One region of the Modicisalibacter sp. MOD 31.J genome, then DNA from elsewhere that is predicted to be linked to it. Evidence: predicted binding sites of a transcription regulator. Region 1 holds the regulator's gene; the other holds the start of a gene.
What was found. The regulator sigma-54, encoded in region 1, starts transcription at its own class of promoters, with help from an activator protein. The targets are predictions, from matches to a motif close to TGGCACNNNNNTTGCTNT.
Positions count from the first base shown of each region.

Region 1 (7,762 bases):
AGAACAGCGTCGCCAGCCCTAGAAAGGCCATGAAGCCGACCACATCGGTGACGGTGGTGAGGATCACATTGCCGGAGAGTGCCGGATCGATGTTGAGTTTCTTCAGCACCACCGGCAGCAGGGTGCCGATCAGCGCGGCGATCAGCAGGTTGATGACGATCGCCGCGGCGATGATGCCGCCCAGCGCCAGGTCGTCGAACCAGACCACGGCGACGGCGGCGATCACCAGGGCCCAGAGCAGGCCGTTGAGCACGGCGACCACCAGTTCGCGATTCAGCAGCCACTTGACGTTGCCGCCGGAGACGTGGCCCAGGGCGATGCCGCGGATCAGCACGGTGAGTGTCTGGGAGCCCGCGATGCCGCCCATGCTGGCGACGATCGGCATCAACACGGCCAGCGCCGTGACGCGCTGGATGGTGTCCTCGAACAGGCCGATCACCGCCGCCGCCATGAAGGCGGTGATCAGGTTCACCCCCAGCCATACCGCGCGCCGCCGGCTGGTCCGCCAGGCCGGGGCGAAGGTGTCTTCCTCCTCGTCGAGGCCGGCCATGCTCATCACCTGATGCTCGGCGTTCTCGCGGATCACGTCGACCACGTCGTCGATGGTGATCCGCCCCAGCAGGTGCTGGTCGCCGCCGACCACCGGCGCGGAGACCAGGTCGAACTTCTCGAACAGCTTGGCGACCTCGGCATCGGGCGTCATCGCCGGGATGCTCACCATGTCGGTGTCCATCACCTCGCGGACCAGCATCGCGGTATCCGACACCAGCAGGCGGTTGATCGGCAGGCTGCCGATCAGCTTGTCGCTGCGGGTCACCACCAGCAGGGTGTCGGTGGTGTCGGGGAGGCGCTCGTGACGACGCAGGTAGCGCAGCACCACGTCGAGGGTGATGTCGGGACGAATGGTCACCGCATCGGTGTTCATCAGCCCGCCGGCGGTATCCTCGGGGTAGGAGAGCACCGTCTCCAGGCGCTGGCGTTCCTGGGCCTCCATCGAGGCGAGCACTTCCAGGGTGACGGTGTTGGGCAGGCGTTGCAGCAGGTCGGCGAGGTCGTCGACGTCGAGCCCCTCGGTCGCCGAGACCAGCTGCTGGGCGTCCATGCGATTGAGGAAGACGGTCTGGATGTCCTCGTTGAGGTACTGGAGGACGTCGCCCTGCAGTTCGGGCTCGACCAGCTCCCAGAGGACCTCGCGCTCCCGCGGCGGCGTGGATTCCAGCAGATGGGCGACGTCGACCGGGGCCAGACCGCGATTGAGCATGCGCCGTGCCTGATCGAGCGCACCGCTTTCCAGTGCCTCGTTGAGACGTTCCAGACGGGGCTGCAGCCTTTCGGGATTCTTGCTCATGGCGCTCGGCGTCCTCGATCGTCCTGGCGGGTGGGGCGCCATTCTAGCATCGCCGACTGACAGCGGCGCGCTTGCCGGGCGTTCCCGGCGGCGGGTCAATGTTCCTCGTCGAAACGCGCCGCGAAGAGCGCCTCGAGGGCCTCCAGGGCGTCCTCGGCCTGGGGGCCTTCGGCCTCGACGGTCAGTCGAGTGCCGCAGGGCGCGGCGAGCATCAAGAGCGACATGATGTTGGCGGCGTCGGCGCTGCGTCCCTGGTGGGCCACGCTGACCCTGGCGTCGTATCCCTGGCAACACTGGACGAGCTTGGTGGCGGCCCGGGCATGCAGGCCGCGCTTGTTGATCAGGGTGAGTTCACGCTGGGGCACGGGCCTCTCCCACTGCCGTCTGGATCCCCAGTTCGCGATGGCGGATGCGAACCTGGAAACGCTCGGTGAAGTGGCGGGCGAGACGCTCCACCATATACACTGAGCGGTGCTGACCGCCGGTACAGCCGATGGCCACCGTCAGGTAACTGCGGTTGCTGGCGCGGTAGGCGGGCAGCCAGCGTTCCAGCCAGCCGCGGATGTCGTCGACCATGGCGGTGACATCGGGGTAGCTCTCGAGGAATTCGACGACCTCGCGGTCGCGGCCGCTGAACGGCCTCAGGCGCGGGTCCCAGAAGGGGTTGGGCAGGCAGCGTGCGTCGAACACCGTGTCGGCGTCGAGGGGCACGCCACGCTTGAAGCCGAAGGATTCGAAGGTCAGGGTGAGCCGGTCGCTGCGGTGATGGGCCACCTGTTCGGCGATACGCCCGCGCAGTTCGTGAACCGAGAGTTGCGAGGTGTCGATCACCAGATCGGCGAGATCGCGAATCCGCGACAGGGCGTCCTCCTCGGATTCGATCGCCTCGGCGAGCGTCATCTCGCTGTCGCGGGTCAGCGGGTGGCGGCGGCGAGTCGCCGAATAGCGCTCGAGGAGGATCTTGTCCTCGGCGGTGAGGTAGACCACCTGACAGTCGATACCGCGGCTGCGTACCGTGTCGAGCTGGTCGGGAAAACGCGCGAGGGCGACGGGCAGATTGCGGGCGTCGATGCTCACGGCGATGCTCGAGCGGTCGGTGTCGTCCTGCTGGAGCTCGTCGATCAGGGCGTCGAGGAGCATGGCCGGCAGGTTGTCGATGGCGTAGAAGCCGAGGTCTTCCAGGGCCTGCAGGGCGATCGACTTGCCCGACCCGGAACGACCGCTGATGATCACGAGCTGCATCGAGCGGCTCTCCCTGGTGGCGATGAGTAAGGCGGGGCGACGCGGCGCCCCGGGGAATGTTGACACGTTTCGCGCGTGGCGCGAAGCGGTGTCCGGCCGTCAGGGAGCCTGTCGCGCACTGGCCGACGGGTCGCCCTGGTGGCGGATCGCGTCGAGCAGGATGTCGTAGAGGTCGCGCTGGCTCTCGCTGTGGCGCAGACGACTGCGCGTGTCGGCATCGTTCATGATGCCGGCGACCTGGCCGAGCAGCGCCAGGTGCGTGTCATCCGCTTCCTCGGGAACCAGCAGGACGAAGATCAGATCGACCGGCTCGCCGTCGACCGCATCGAAGTCGATGGGCTCCTGGAGCTTCAGAAAGCCGGCGATCGGGGCCTTGCAGTGCGGATTGCGCGCATGCGGAATGGCGACACCGTTGCCGATGCCGGTACTGCCCAGGCGTTCCCGTCCGATCAGCCGGCTGAAGACTTCCTGGCTGTCGAGGCTGGGCGTGTTCTGCGCGATGAAGGTACTGAAGAACTCCAGTACGCGTTTCTTGCTCCCCCCGGGCACCGCGAACAGGGTGCGCTCGGGGGGAAGGATGGCTTCCAGTGTCATGATGGAGGGGTCAGCGGGCGCCGGCGCCTTGCGCGCGGGCCTGGGCCTTCTCCTTGTGCTTGACGAGCTGGCGGTCGAGCTTGTCGGCCAGCGCGTCGATGGCGGCGTACATGTCCGCATTCTCGGCTTCGGCGTGCAGATCGGCACCGGCGGCGTGCAGGGTACAGGCGGCCTGTTGACGCTCCTTCTCGATCGACAGCGTCACCTGGGCCGTGGTGATGTTGTCGTAATGGCGTTCCAGCCGCATGAGTTTCTCGTTGACGTAGTCACGCAGAGCATCCGTCAGTTCGACGTGATGGCCGGTGATGTTGGCTTGCATGGGCACGCTCCTGTTACCGCGGGTGGTGGCTCGATTGTAACCCTTTTTGCAGCTTAGCAAACCCCCGCGGGATTACCCGAGAGGCAGGCGTGAAATTTGTCGTTCGCGGGCGGGCGTGTCGGCGGGGTGACGGGGAGCGGCACCTTCCCTGTGCCGGGCGGGACGCGGTGTTCAGGCGAGGCGCTTGCGCTCGCTGGAGGAGGGGATGCCCATGGCCTCGCGATACTTGGCCACGGTGCGTCGCGCGACCTGGATGCCGTCCTCGGCGAGCAGGTCGACCAGCTTGCTGTCGGAAAGCGGCTTGCGCGGCGGCTCCTCGCCGATCAGTTTCTTGAGCCGGGCGCGGATGGCGGTGCTGGAGTGCGCGTCGCCTTCGCCGCCGACGTGGCTCGAAAAGAAGTACTTGAGTTCGAAGACGCCGCGCGGGGTATGGATGAACTTCTGGGTGGTCACCCGCGAGATGGTCGATTCGTGCATCTCCACGGCCTGGGCGATGTCGGCGAGGATCAGGGGCTTCATGGCTTCCTCGCCGCGCTCGAGGAAGTCGAGCTGGCGCGTCATGATCTCGCGGCCGACCTTGAGCAGGGTGTCGTTGCGGCTCGACAGGCTCTTGATCAGCCAGCGGGCCTCCTGCAGGTGCTGCTTCATGAAGGTATTGTCGTCGCTCTTGTCGGCGCGGCGGATCAGGGCGGCGTAGTCGGGCTGGATGCGCAGCCGTGGCAGCGCCTCCGGATTGAGCTCGATGCGCCAGCCGTCGCGTACGCGACGGGCGAGCAGGTCGGGGATCACGTAGTCGCTGGCACTGTCGTCGAAGGCCTGGCCCGGGCGCGGGTCGAGCGCGCGGATCAGGGCGATCACCGAATCCAGCTGGTCGTCCTCGAGGCGCAGGCGCCGCTTGAGCAGCTTGCGATCGTCACCGGCGAGCGCTTCGAGGAACTGGCGAACCAGGCGCTTGGCCTGGGGCAGCAGCGGCGTGTCGTCGGGCAGGGTACCGAGCTGGAGCAGCAGGCACTCGCGCAGGTCGCGGGCGAACACCCCGGTCGGGTCGAACTGTTGCAGACGGTAGAGGACCTGCTCGACGTCGCTGGCGCGGAGTCCGGCGAGGCCCTGGGCGCGAAGTCCTTCGGCGAGGGTGTCGAGCTCGCCGTCGAGATAGCCGTCGGCGGTGATCGCGTCGATCAGGGTCTCGGCGATCAGCCGCTCGCGGGTGTCGAGATCGGCCATGTCGAGCTGCCAGAGCAGGTGGTCCTGAAGGCTCTCGCCGGCGGCGTTGCGGTCGAAGTCGGGGCCATCCTCGCTGCGACTGCCGGCCGGCGCGAGGTCCTGATAGGTATCGGACCAGTCGCTGTCGACGCTCAGTTCGTCGGGGATGTCCTGGCTCCAGTCATCCTCGGCCGGTTCGCTGGACGTGGTCTCGCCGAACTCTTCCTCCATCTCGAGCATGGGATTGGACTCGAGCGCCTGCTGGATCTCCTGGCGCAGGTCCAGCGTCGACAGCTGCAGCAACTGGATGGCCTGCTGCAGCTGTGGCGTCATGGTCAACTGGGTGCCGACCCGAAGCTGCAACGTGGGTTTCATAGCCATGGCGAAGAAGCGTCATCGAGAGAATTTGTCGACACGTTATCCTGACGCCGAAAGGCTTGCAAGCCTTAAAGCAATAACCGTGCCACTATTCCGGCGGCCGGCTAGCGGCGATGCCTTGCAGGACGCGGCGCCGAGGCAGGAGGGGCGGGACGGCGCCGGTCGCGACTACAGGCGGAATTCGTTGCCCAGGTAGACCTCGCGGACCTTCTTGCTGGCGAGGATCGCCTCGGCGCCGCCCTCGGCGATGATCTGGCCGTCGCCGACGATGTAGGCCTTGTCGCAGATATCCAGTGTCTCGCGGACGTTGTGATCGGTGATCAGGATGCCGATGCCCCGGTCGCGAAGCTGGCGGATGATGCCCTTGATCTCGCCCACCGAGATCGGATCGACGCCGGCGAACGGCTCGTCGAGCAGGATGAAGGCCGGTTCGGTGGCCAGCGAGCGGGCGATCTCCACGCGGCGGCGTTCGCCGCCGGACAGGCTCATGCCCATGTTGTCGCGAATGTGGTCGATGTGGAACTCCTCGAGCAGGTGCTCGAGCTGCGTCCGGCGGGCGGCCTTGTCGAGATCCCGGCGGGTCTCGAGGATCGCCATGATGTTGTCGGCCACCGAGAGCTTGCGGAAGATCGAGGCCTCCTGAGGGAGGTAGCCGATCCCCGCGCGAGCCCGGTGATGCATGGGCGCCCGGCTGAGGTCCTGGTCGTCGATCGCCACTTCGCCGGCGTCGGCGCGCACCAGCCCCACGATCATGTAGAACGAGGTGGTCTTGCCGGCGCCGTTGGGGCCCAGCAGGCCGACGATGCTGCCCTGACCGATGGTCAGGCTGATGTCCTGGACCACCCGGCGATTCTTGTAGCTCTTGGCCAGATGGCTGGCGGTGAGCGTCTTCATCGCGGACGATTCTCCTCGGTTGTCGGCGCTCGTCATTGCGACGACTTGGGGGTGAGGGTCATGCGCACGCGCTGGTCCTGGCTGCCCTGGGCGTTGGAGCGGGCCTGGACCTTGCGACTGTCGAGATAGTATTCGACATAGGCGCCGTTGAAGGTGTCCTTGGCCTGATGCAGCTCGGCGTGGCCGATCAGTTCGACGCGGCGCGCCCCGGCATGGTAGACGACGGTGTCGCCCCAGCCCTTGACCAGTTCGTCATCGGGGGCCGGGCGCTGCTCGAGGTAGGCGCGCTGCTGCTGGCCGGTGGCGGTGACCCGGGTCACTTCGCCCTGGTCGTTGCGTTCGATCTCGACCCGGTGGGCCTTGAGCACCATGCTGCCCTGCTGCATGTCGACGTTGCCGGTGTAGACGGCGGTGCCGGCGCGGTCGTCGAGCTCGAGGCGATCGGCGGCGACGTTGATGGGTTGGCTGGCATCGCTCTCCAGCGCCATGGCCGATGGCGCGAGCAGGGTCAGCGCGGTCAGGCCGAGTCCGGCGAGGTAGGCTCGCATGGGTATCCTCACTGTTGACTGATCGGCGGGTGAAAACCGTGGACGTCGCCGGCCAGGCGCAGTTGGCCGGTGTCGATCCAGGCGTCGAAGCGCTCGCCGCGGACCCGCTGGCGGTGCTTGTGAAGCACCGTCTCGGTGTCGCTCCAGGCGTGGCGCTGGTCGGCATCGTAGATCAGGGTCTGGCTGTTGATCCGCCACCCTTCACCGGGCGTCTGGAGCTGGGCGTCGCCGGTCAGGATCAGCGGGTTGCCGCCGGTTTCCAGCCTACCCTTGTCGGCGGTGGCGAACCAGACCCGGCCCTTGGCGTCGACGAGCCGCCCATCCGGGGTGTCGAGGCGGGTCACGTCGTCACCCGGGGTGTGCTCGAGACGCGGTGTGGCGAGGCGCTGGTAGGCCTGGCCCTGGCTGTCGAAGCGCGTCAGCTCGGCGTCTTCGAGGTAGTAGTCGGGCTCGCCGGTCTCGCCCTCGGGGACCGGGCCGGGCGGCGCGCTGCCGCGCTGTTCGATGACCGAGAGCACCCCGCCCAGCGCGATCAGCAGCACCACGAGCCACCACTTGGCCGACAGGCGCGGGAGACGCATCGCCATGTCAGGCCTGGCCGTGCAGGTAGGTGTCGAGCACCGACGCCCAGTGGCCCTGGAGCTCGAGCAGGCCGTCGCAGATCTCGCGGACGGCACCGTGGCCGCCGGCGCGATCGGTCACCCAGAGCGCATGCTCGCGGATATAACGCGGGGCGTTGGGTACGCTGATGCCCAGGCCGGCGCGCTTGATGGGCGCCAGGTCGGGCAGGTCGTCGCCGCAGTAGGCGACCTGATGCATCGCCAGACCGAGCCGCTGGATCAGGCGGCGCAGCAGGTCGAGCTTGGCGTCGCTGCCCTGGAAGACGTGCTCGATGCCCAGCGCCGCGGCGCGCCGGGTGACCATCGGCGAGTCGCGCCCGGTGATCAGCGCGACCTCGACACCGGCCTGACGCAGCAGCTTGATGCCCTGGCCGTCCTGGGTCGAGAAGGCCTTGGTCTCCTGACCGTCGGCCTGGAAATAGAGCTGGCCGTCGGTCATCACGCCGTCCACGTCGAGCGCCAGCAGGCGCACGTGGCGGGCGCGCTCCACGAGGGCGGGATGGTTGAGGCGCGGGTCGAGAACCATGAGTGTCTCCTTGAATTGCGTGACGACGCGACTGGCCTCGCGTGGCGGATGGCTAGATGACGCCGCTGGTCAGCAGGTCGTGCATGTGCA
Region 1 is NZ_JAGXFF010000001.1:1,161,864-1,169,625, forward strand. It holds gene mgtE (magnesium transporter) at 1-1,348, opposite strand, end outside; gene KGR00_RS05155 (HPr family phosphocarrier protein) at 1,444-1,713, opposite strand; gene rapZ (RNase adapter RapZ) at 1,700-2,590, opposite strand; gene ptsN (PTS IIA-like nitrogen regulatory protein PtsN) at 2,690-3,184, opposite strand; gene raiA (ribosome-associated translation inhibitor RaiA) at 3,195-3,503, opposite strand; gene KGR00_RS05175 (RNA polymerase factor sigma-54) at 3,675-5,087, opposite strand; gene lptB (LPS export ABC transporter ATP-binding protein) at 5,253-5,978, opposite strand; gene lptA (lipopolysaccharide transport periplasmic protein LptA) at 6,011-6,526, opposite strand; gene lptC (LPS export ABC transporter periplasmic protein LptC) at 6,535-7,113, opposite strand; gene KGR00_RS05195 (HAD family hydrolase) at 7,115-7,672, opposite strand; gene KGR00_RS05200 (KpsF/GutQ family sugar-phosphate isomerase) at 7,725-7,762, opposite strand, start outside.

Region 2 (7,762 bases), 870 kb from region 1:
CAATAGGATGATGGTGACGCCCTGGCGTCGACCCATGCAAACATCCCCCAGTCCCGCTTAGACCAAGGTTGTATTTGCGCCCGAAATATTTGGTGCAAGCATTTGCAAACGTTCCCAGTAACGTTACCACATTCGTGCAACGACGAGGAATTACCATGTCTCTCGATCTCAGAGGTCTGACCCCCGCACCGGTCACCCCCTTCACTCGCGATGGTGAAGTGGATTATGCCGGCATCAAGAAGATTGGTTCCTGGCTAGGTGGTATCGACGGCATCAAGGGGCTGGTCGTCCTGGGGCATGCCGGCGAAGGCACATTCCTGACGTCCGAGGAACAAACGCGGGTCATCGAAGCGTTCGTCGAATCGGTCAAGGGCGAGGTACCGATCATCGCCGGCATCACCCGTGAAGGCGATTACGTCGCCGCCGAGGAGGCAAAGCGGGCGGTCGAGGCGGGTGCTTCCGCGGGCCTCGTCTATCCTTCGCATGGCTGGCTGCGTTTTGGCTATCAGGAAGGCGCGCCGCAGGAACGTTACCGTCGTATCCACGAGGAAAGCGGTCTGCCGCTGATTCTGTTCCAGTATCCGGATAACACCAAGGCCACCTACAACCTGCAGACTCAGCTCGATATCGCCGCGCAGCCGGGCGTGTTCGCCATGAAGAACGGTGTACGCAACATGAAACGCTGGGACACCGAAATCCCCGTGATTCGTGCCGAACGTCCCGACCTGCAAATCCTGACGTGCCACGATGAATACCTGCTACACACCATGTTCGACGTGGACGGGGCATTGGTCGGCTATGGTGGCATCGCCCCGGAGCCGCTGATCGAGATGATCGAGGCCGGTAAGGCGAAGGACTACACCAAGGCGCGCGAGCTGCATGATCGTCTAATGCCGGTCACCAAGAACGTCTATCACCGTGGCTCCCATATGGAAGGCACCGTGGCCCTCAAGTGGGCACTGGTCGCTCGTGGGATTCTCGATCATGCGACCGTGCGTGCACCGCTACGCCCGCTCGCCGAAGGCGCGGATAAGCAGATCGCCGATGCCATGCGTCAAGCAGGGCTGGCCTGAGCGCATCCGGCCAGGATCCCCCCCCGGGTCTTGGCCGACCTCCTCGGTGATGCCTTCTGGGCATCACCGTCTCGCCAGACTCGTCCATACCTCCATTCCTATAAAAATAGTTATCAGGAGCGCGTGATGAATACGGATACCCAGCGAGATACTGAAAGATCCGCGTCGTCGGCGACTTCCCGCCAGGCCCGCTTTTCGTTGTCGGTCCCCCAAATGCTCGCCCTCATGGGCCCGGCCTTCGTCGCCGGCGCGTGGCGTTTCGGGCCAGGCGCGCTGACATCCGCCGTCCAGGCCGGCAGCCAATATGGTTACGCCCTGCTTTGGGTCATTCTCGTGTCGGCGGTGCTCATGTTCGTCTTCAATGACATGGCGGTGCGTCTTGGGTTGGCTTCGGGCGACTCGGTGGTCGCCGTGACCAAACGGACGTTGGGCCGTGCGGTCGGTGTCCTGGCCGGTTTCGGTGTGTTTGCCATTACCCTGATGTTCGCCGTAGGTAATGCGGTGGGGTCGGGTCTGGCGTTGAGCCTGCTGCTCGGCGGCTCTGTCGTCGGTTGGACCCTGGCATGCACGGTTGCGGTGGGGCTGCTCATCGCGATGCGTAACACCTACAAGGCCATGGAACGGCTACTGGTGGCGTTGATCGGTCTTATGTCGGTCGGCTTTCTGGCGTCGACGATTCTAAGCGATCCCAACTGGGTAGCCGCGGCCAAGGGATTGGTACCCCAGATCCCGGCCCAGGCCGGTGTGCTACTGATCGCACTCATCGGCACCAACTTCTCGATCAACTCGGCATTCTATACCGGCTACGCCATCCACGAGAGAAAGCTCAAGCGAGAGCAGTATCGTGCCATCACACTCATGGATACGTTGCCGGGCAACATGGCGACGGCTGTCATGGCGATGTTGATCATCATCGTGGCTTCCGCCGTGCTCAACGCGACGGGGGCCGTGGTGACCACCTTCCCGCAACTGGCAAGCGTACTTGAACCGTTGGCGGGACGACTGGGTTCCACTCTGTTCGGTCTGGGCTTTTTTGCGGCGGCTTTCTCCTCTATGGCGGCCAACGCCTCGGCCGGTGGTACTCTGCTCGCGGATGCCCTGGGCTGGGACAGCCGCCTTTCCTCCTGGCGGGTCAAGATTCTGGTGTACGGTGTTCTGGCCTGGGGGGCGGGAGTCACCCTGGTGTCCAAGGGGTCTCCCATCGAGTTGATCCTGATCGCTCAAGCGTTGACGGTTCTGGTCGCTCCTTTCCTGGGGATCATTCTCTTCCTGCTGACGCAACGCCGCGATGTCATGGGCGATCTCCGGAACGGGCCCTGGCAGACCGGGTTCGCCATCCTGGGTCTCATTGCCATCTTTTCCATCTCGTTCCGGCTTATTGTCAAACTCTTCGGTTGAGCCCGAGGCGCATCCAGGTCCCGTGGCATTGATGGCGAGCTGGCGAAGCATGGAAACCATTTAGCGGCGGCTTTCGTCCCTCGTTCTGGATATCCTTGGCGCGAGTCATCGCCAGCGCTCACCACTTGTTGGGATAGCGATACCGGCTGGGGTCCAGCTCCAGCTTCTGCAGTCGATAGGCGAGCTTGGCGCGGGTGATGCCCAGGTCGCGGGCGGCCTGGGAGACGTTGCCTTCGCTGTCGCTGAGCACCCGTTCAAGCATCTCGACTTCCCGCTCTGTGGTGGGCTGGCCGGGCGTCCTGGCGCCGCCGGCGTCGGTCGTCTCGAGGTCGCCGGCGCGGTTGATTCTGAGCCGGGGGCCGGGGTTCGAGGAGAAGGCGGTGTCCTCGAACAGGTGAAAGACATCGATCGGCCCGCCATCCATGGCATTGATGACGCCACGTTCCACCAGGTTCTGGAGTTCGCGGATGTTGCCGGGGTAGTCGTATTCCAGCAAGGCGTCGGAGGCCTTGCGGGTCAGCCCGGTGATCGATTTCCGATAGCGCTCGGCGTAGTGGCGTGAGAAATGCTCGACCAGCAGCGGAATGTCGTCGCGCCGCTCCCGCAACGGCGGCAGCCGAATCGGGAAGACGTTGAGGCGGTAGTAGAGGTCCTCTCTGAAGCGGCCGGCCTGAACTTCCTGAAACAGATCCTTGTTCGAGGCGGCGACGATGCGCACGTCGACCCGGATCGGCTGGCCCCCGCCGACGCGCTCTATCTCGCCATCCTGCAGCGTGCGCAGCAGCTTGCCTTGGGCTTCCAGGCTCAATGACGGGATTTCATCGAGAAAGAGGGTCCCGCCGTCGGCGCGTTCGAAACGCCCGGGGCGACTGCGTTCCGCCCCGGTGAAGGCGCCTTTCTCCACGCCGAACAGCTCGGCCTCGATCAGCGTATCGGGGATCGCCGCGCAGTTGAGGGCGACGAAGGGGCCTTCTGCCAGCAGGCTGTTGCGGTGCAACGCATTGGCGAAGAGATCCTTGCCCACCCCCGACTCGCCATTGAGCAGCACGGTGGCCGGCGTGGGGGCCACGCGCTCGATCTTCTGCAGGGCGATGCTGACGGCGGCGGAAATCCCCACGATCCTCTGAAAATCGCTACCGGCGGCGGTGCTCCCCGGGGCTGGTGGCACCTCGGTCTTGCGCCGGGAGGCTCGCGCCGGTGCCTCGGCATTCGGCAACGTGTGCCGGTCGAGCTGCAGCCAGCCGAGATCGTCGAAGTCGTCCATGCGCTCATTGGTGGTTTCACCCACGATCCGGCAGTGCGCATGGCCACAGCCGGCGCACTCGAGTTCCCGATAGATCACGCGCTTGCCATAGAAGGCGCTGGCATAGCCACTGGCATAGCCGAGCTGCATCCAGCAGATGGGCTCCGGGGAAAGGCCGTAGGCCTTGATGTGCTCGGCGGCTTCGATGGAGTCGTGCCAGAGAAACTCCGCGTCGAAGGTGCCGTTGGGGATGTCGTGATCGCGGCGTATGGTCTCGACCTTGACCATTCCCATGACGGCATGCAGGCGCTCGCCCGCGCTCAAGACCCCGGCGTCGTCGTTATCCGGCCAGTGCTTGCGCACGAAGGCGGCATCCGAGGCCCCGGCCGAGAAGCCGACGCGCATCAGCAGATCGCGTGCGCCGATGGGGCCCAGCGCCTCGATCAGCTCACGACGCAGGGCGCCGAACGAGTTGGCGCCGAACAGCAGCATGCGGCGGGTGTCGAACCAGATTCGCCCGTCGTTGGGGGTGAAACGCAGACTCTCCGTCAGGTCGTGCAGCGTCGGCGGGTCGCCGGCATGCAGCACATCTTCGACGACATTGGCTCGCCGAGCCTGTGCCGTGATCTCCGAAAGGCGCAGTTTTCTGGGCATGTATTGACCCTACCAAAGTCGCAGATATGAGTTCGATTTGGCCTCGGTTTTAGAATTTTTTGTGAAAAAAATGAATTTTATAAATTCTAGAGGATCGTGACCTGTCTTGCCGTTAGTCATTGGTCTTCATTGCGGATGGGATTTCGTTGTCTCAATGGGGGGTTATGCCTGTGACTTATACAATGGTCTATCTCTCTTCATCGGTGGCATGTGGCTTGCTGCTGGTTAATGGAAGACCCCGATGACGCAACATTGAGAGGAGAAAGACCATGTCGAATGCCCCCGCAAGCACGGCCTATAAAATCGTCGAAGTGCCGGAGCCGATGAAAGCCATGCAGGATCGCTTCGGGCGAGAAGGGAGTTATATCGGGCGCTCGGAAGCGGAAAGCCCGTGGGTGCCTTTTGGCGATAATGCCGCAATACGCCATCTGGCTTTCGATGTCAGGAACAATGTCTACTGCAATATCTTGTGGATAAAGGGGCCGGGTGTCATCGGTACACACAAGCACCGTGGCATGGTCTGGGCCGTGGGGATGGAGGGAAGTTTTCGCTATCTGGAGTACGACTGGACCTGCGGCCCCGGTGATTTCATCACCGAAATGCCCGGCCAGGCCCACACCCTGGTGACCGATGAGCCGAATGGCATGAAGGCGCTGTTCTGGATGCAGGGAGCCAATGAGTTCTACGACGAGAATGGCGAATGGGCGGAAACCCTGGACGTCTTCTGGTTCATCAATCACTACGTCACTTACTGCGAAGAAAACGGCATTCCCATCAACGATCAACTGTTTCTGTGAGGTGGGTATGCGTGTCTTGGAACAGTTCAGCGTCGAAGGACGCTCGGCATTGGTGACGGGAGGCGCCTCGGGTCTGGGTCTCGCTTATGTCGAAGCCCTGGTGGAAAACGGCGCTCGCGTCACGCTGGCGGATATCGATGTCGACGCCGCGATACGTGAAGCGGCGCGCTTGCGGGAGCAGGGCTTCGAGGTGCATGTCCAGGCGCTCGATGTGGCCGACCGGGAACAGACGCGCCTGGTGTTCGAGGAGCATGTGCGCCGCTTCGACGGTCTGGATATCGTCTTCGCCAATGCCGGTATCGATCCGGGGGCGGGCTTCTGGAATCCGGGCGGCTGGCGCAACGAGGACGGGCAGGTCGACACCCTGGACCCGGCCCGCTGGGATCGCACGATCGCCATCAATCTGACGGGCACCTTCAATACCCTGCGCATGGCGGCTAAGTACATGAAGCCCCGGCGCCGCGGCTCCATCGTCGTCACTTCGTCGAACGCCGCCGTCATCACCGAGCCCGTGGTGGGCCTGCCCTACATGCCGGCCAAGGCCGGGGTGTCGCACATGGTCCGCCAACTGGCCCTGGAACTCGCGGCGTTCGGGATACGCGTCAACACCATCGCGCCGGGGGGCTTCGTCACCAATATCGGCGGCGGCTGGCTGAAAGACTCGGACGTGCGCCAGAGCTGGGATGCCAAGGTACCCCTGGGGCAACTGGCGGAGCCGGAGCAGATCAAGGCGCTCGCCCTCTATCTGGCCTCGGAGGCGTCCTCGTACATGACGGGGGCGCAACTGGTCATCGATGGCGGGACCTCGTTGGGGAGGGTCGGCTGATGCGTGCTGCCGTTTTCCATGAACTGCACCGGCCGCTGGAGATCCGCGAGCTTCCCGATCCCACGCCGGGCGACGACGAAGTCGTCATTCAGGTGAGGCGCTGCGGGATCTGCGGGTCCGATCTGCACATGACCGAAGATGCCGTCTTCGGCCTCTGCCCCGGCGACGTGCTGGGTCACGAGTATGCCGGCGAGATCGTCGCCTGCGGTACCGCGGTCGATAACCTGCGCACGGGGCAACTGGTCTCCGTCATGCCCTTCCGCAGTTGCGGGCGCTGTCTCTCCTGCCTGTCGGGGGACCCGGCCTGGTGCCGGCAGATGGTGCTCGAAGGCGGGGGCTATGGCGAATACGCGGCCACCGCGGCACGCCAGTGCATTGCGCTGCCCGAGGGGGTGAACACGGACGACGGGGCGATCGTCGAGCCGTTGGCCGTGGCGCTCCACGGCGTCCGGCTCTCCGGCATGCGCCCCGGGGACCGCGTGCTGATCCTCGGTGCCGGTCCCATCGGTCTGGCGGCCGCGTTCTGGGCGCGTCGCTTCGGAGCGAGACAGGTCGTCGTCCAGGACATCGCCCGCTATCAGGAGCAGCGTGCCCATTACATGGGAGCGACCGGTTTCGTCTGTGCCCCGCAGGAACCCGTGGCGGCCGCGGAACGTCAGCTCGGCGGGGAGGCGGACGTCGTCTTCGAATGTGCCGGTGTGCCGGGACTCATCGCCCAGGCCATCGAGCAGGTGCGCCCGCATGGCACGATCCTGCTCCTCGGCCTTTGCACCAAACCCGACAGTTTCGTCCCCTTTGCCGCCCTGTCGAAGGAAGTCCGTCTGCAGACGGCGGCCTTCTTTTCCCGACGCGAGTACGAAAGTGCCCTGGACGTACTCGACGCCGGTGCCGTCGAACCTCGCCACTTGATTACCGAGACGGTGTCGCTGCAAGACGCGCCGACGGTATTCGAGTCCCTGAAAAACCGCACTCGCCAATGCAAGGTGCTAATCAATCATGAATAACAACAATGCTAATGCCATCCCCGACGCGCCTGTCAGCTCACGCTACCAGATCATTCTGGTAGCCCTGCTGAGCTTCAACTTCGGTATCGTCTTCTTCGACCGGAATGCGCTGAACTTTCTGATGCCCTTCGTCCAGCCCGAACTCGGGCTGACGAACACCCAGATAGGTCTGACGGCGTCGGCACTGTCGATTACCTGGGCCCTGTCGGGCCTGATATTCGGCGCGATGTCCGATCGTAGCGGGCGAAGAAAGAGCTTTCTCATTCTGGCGACCATCATTTTCTCCCTCTGCTCCTTCCTGACGGGGCTCGCCAGCTCCTTCCTGCTGCTGCTCGGTGCGCGGTTGCTCATGGGGGTCGCCGAGGGACCCATTCTGCCGATATCGCAGACGGTGACGGCCATGGAAGTGACGCCCAAGCGTAGGGGCGTGGCCATGGGCGTGATGCAGAACTTCGGCTCGAACCTGCTGGGCTCCTTCGCGGCCCCGGTAGTGCTGGTCGCCATCGCCACGGCCTTCGGCTGGCGCGAGGCGTTCTTCCTCGCCGGGGTGCCGGGGCTGATCGCCGCCGGATTGATCTGGTGGCTGATGCGGGAGCCCGGCGTTTCTCCGGTACCGTCCGCGGTGGGTGACAAGCCAGCCTCACGGCGACCGAGTATCAAGGAGATGCTCGCCCACCGAAACATGGTCATCTGCTCGCTGATGGCGATCCTGCTGGTCGGCTATCTGGTGGTCTGCTGGTCCTTCATGCCGATCTATCTCACCAGTG
Region 2 is NZ_JAGXFF010000001.1:289,160-296,921, forward strand. It holds gene KGR00_RS01315 (dihydrodipicolinate synthase family protein) at 156-1,073, shown strand; gene KGR00_RS01320 (Nramp family divalent metal transporter) at 1,200-2,471, shown strand; gene KGR00_RS01325 (sigma-54-dependent Fis family transcriptional regulator) at 2,590-4,368, opposite strand; gene KGR00_RS01330 (2,4'-dihydroxyacetophenone dioxygenase family protein) at 4,638-5,165, shown strand; gene KGR00_RS01335 (SDR family NAD(P)-dependent oxidoreductase) at 5,173-5,991, shown strand; gene KGR00_RS01340 (alcohol dehydrogenase catalytic domain-containing protein) at 5,991-6,995, shown strand; gene KGR00_RS01345 (MFS transporter) at 6,988-7,762, shown strand, end outside.
Region 2: the regulator sigma-54 is predicted to act here: its motif matches at 4,573-4,590, upstream of KGR00_RS01330 (2,4'-dihydroxyacetophenone dioxygenase family protein).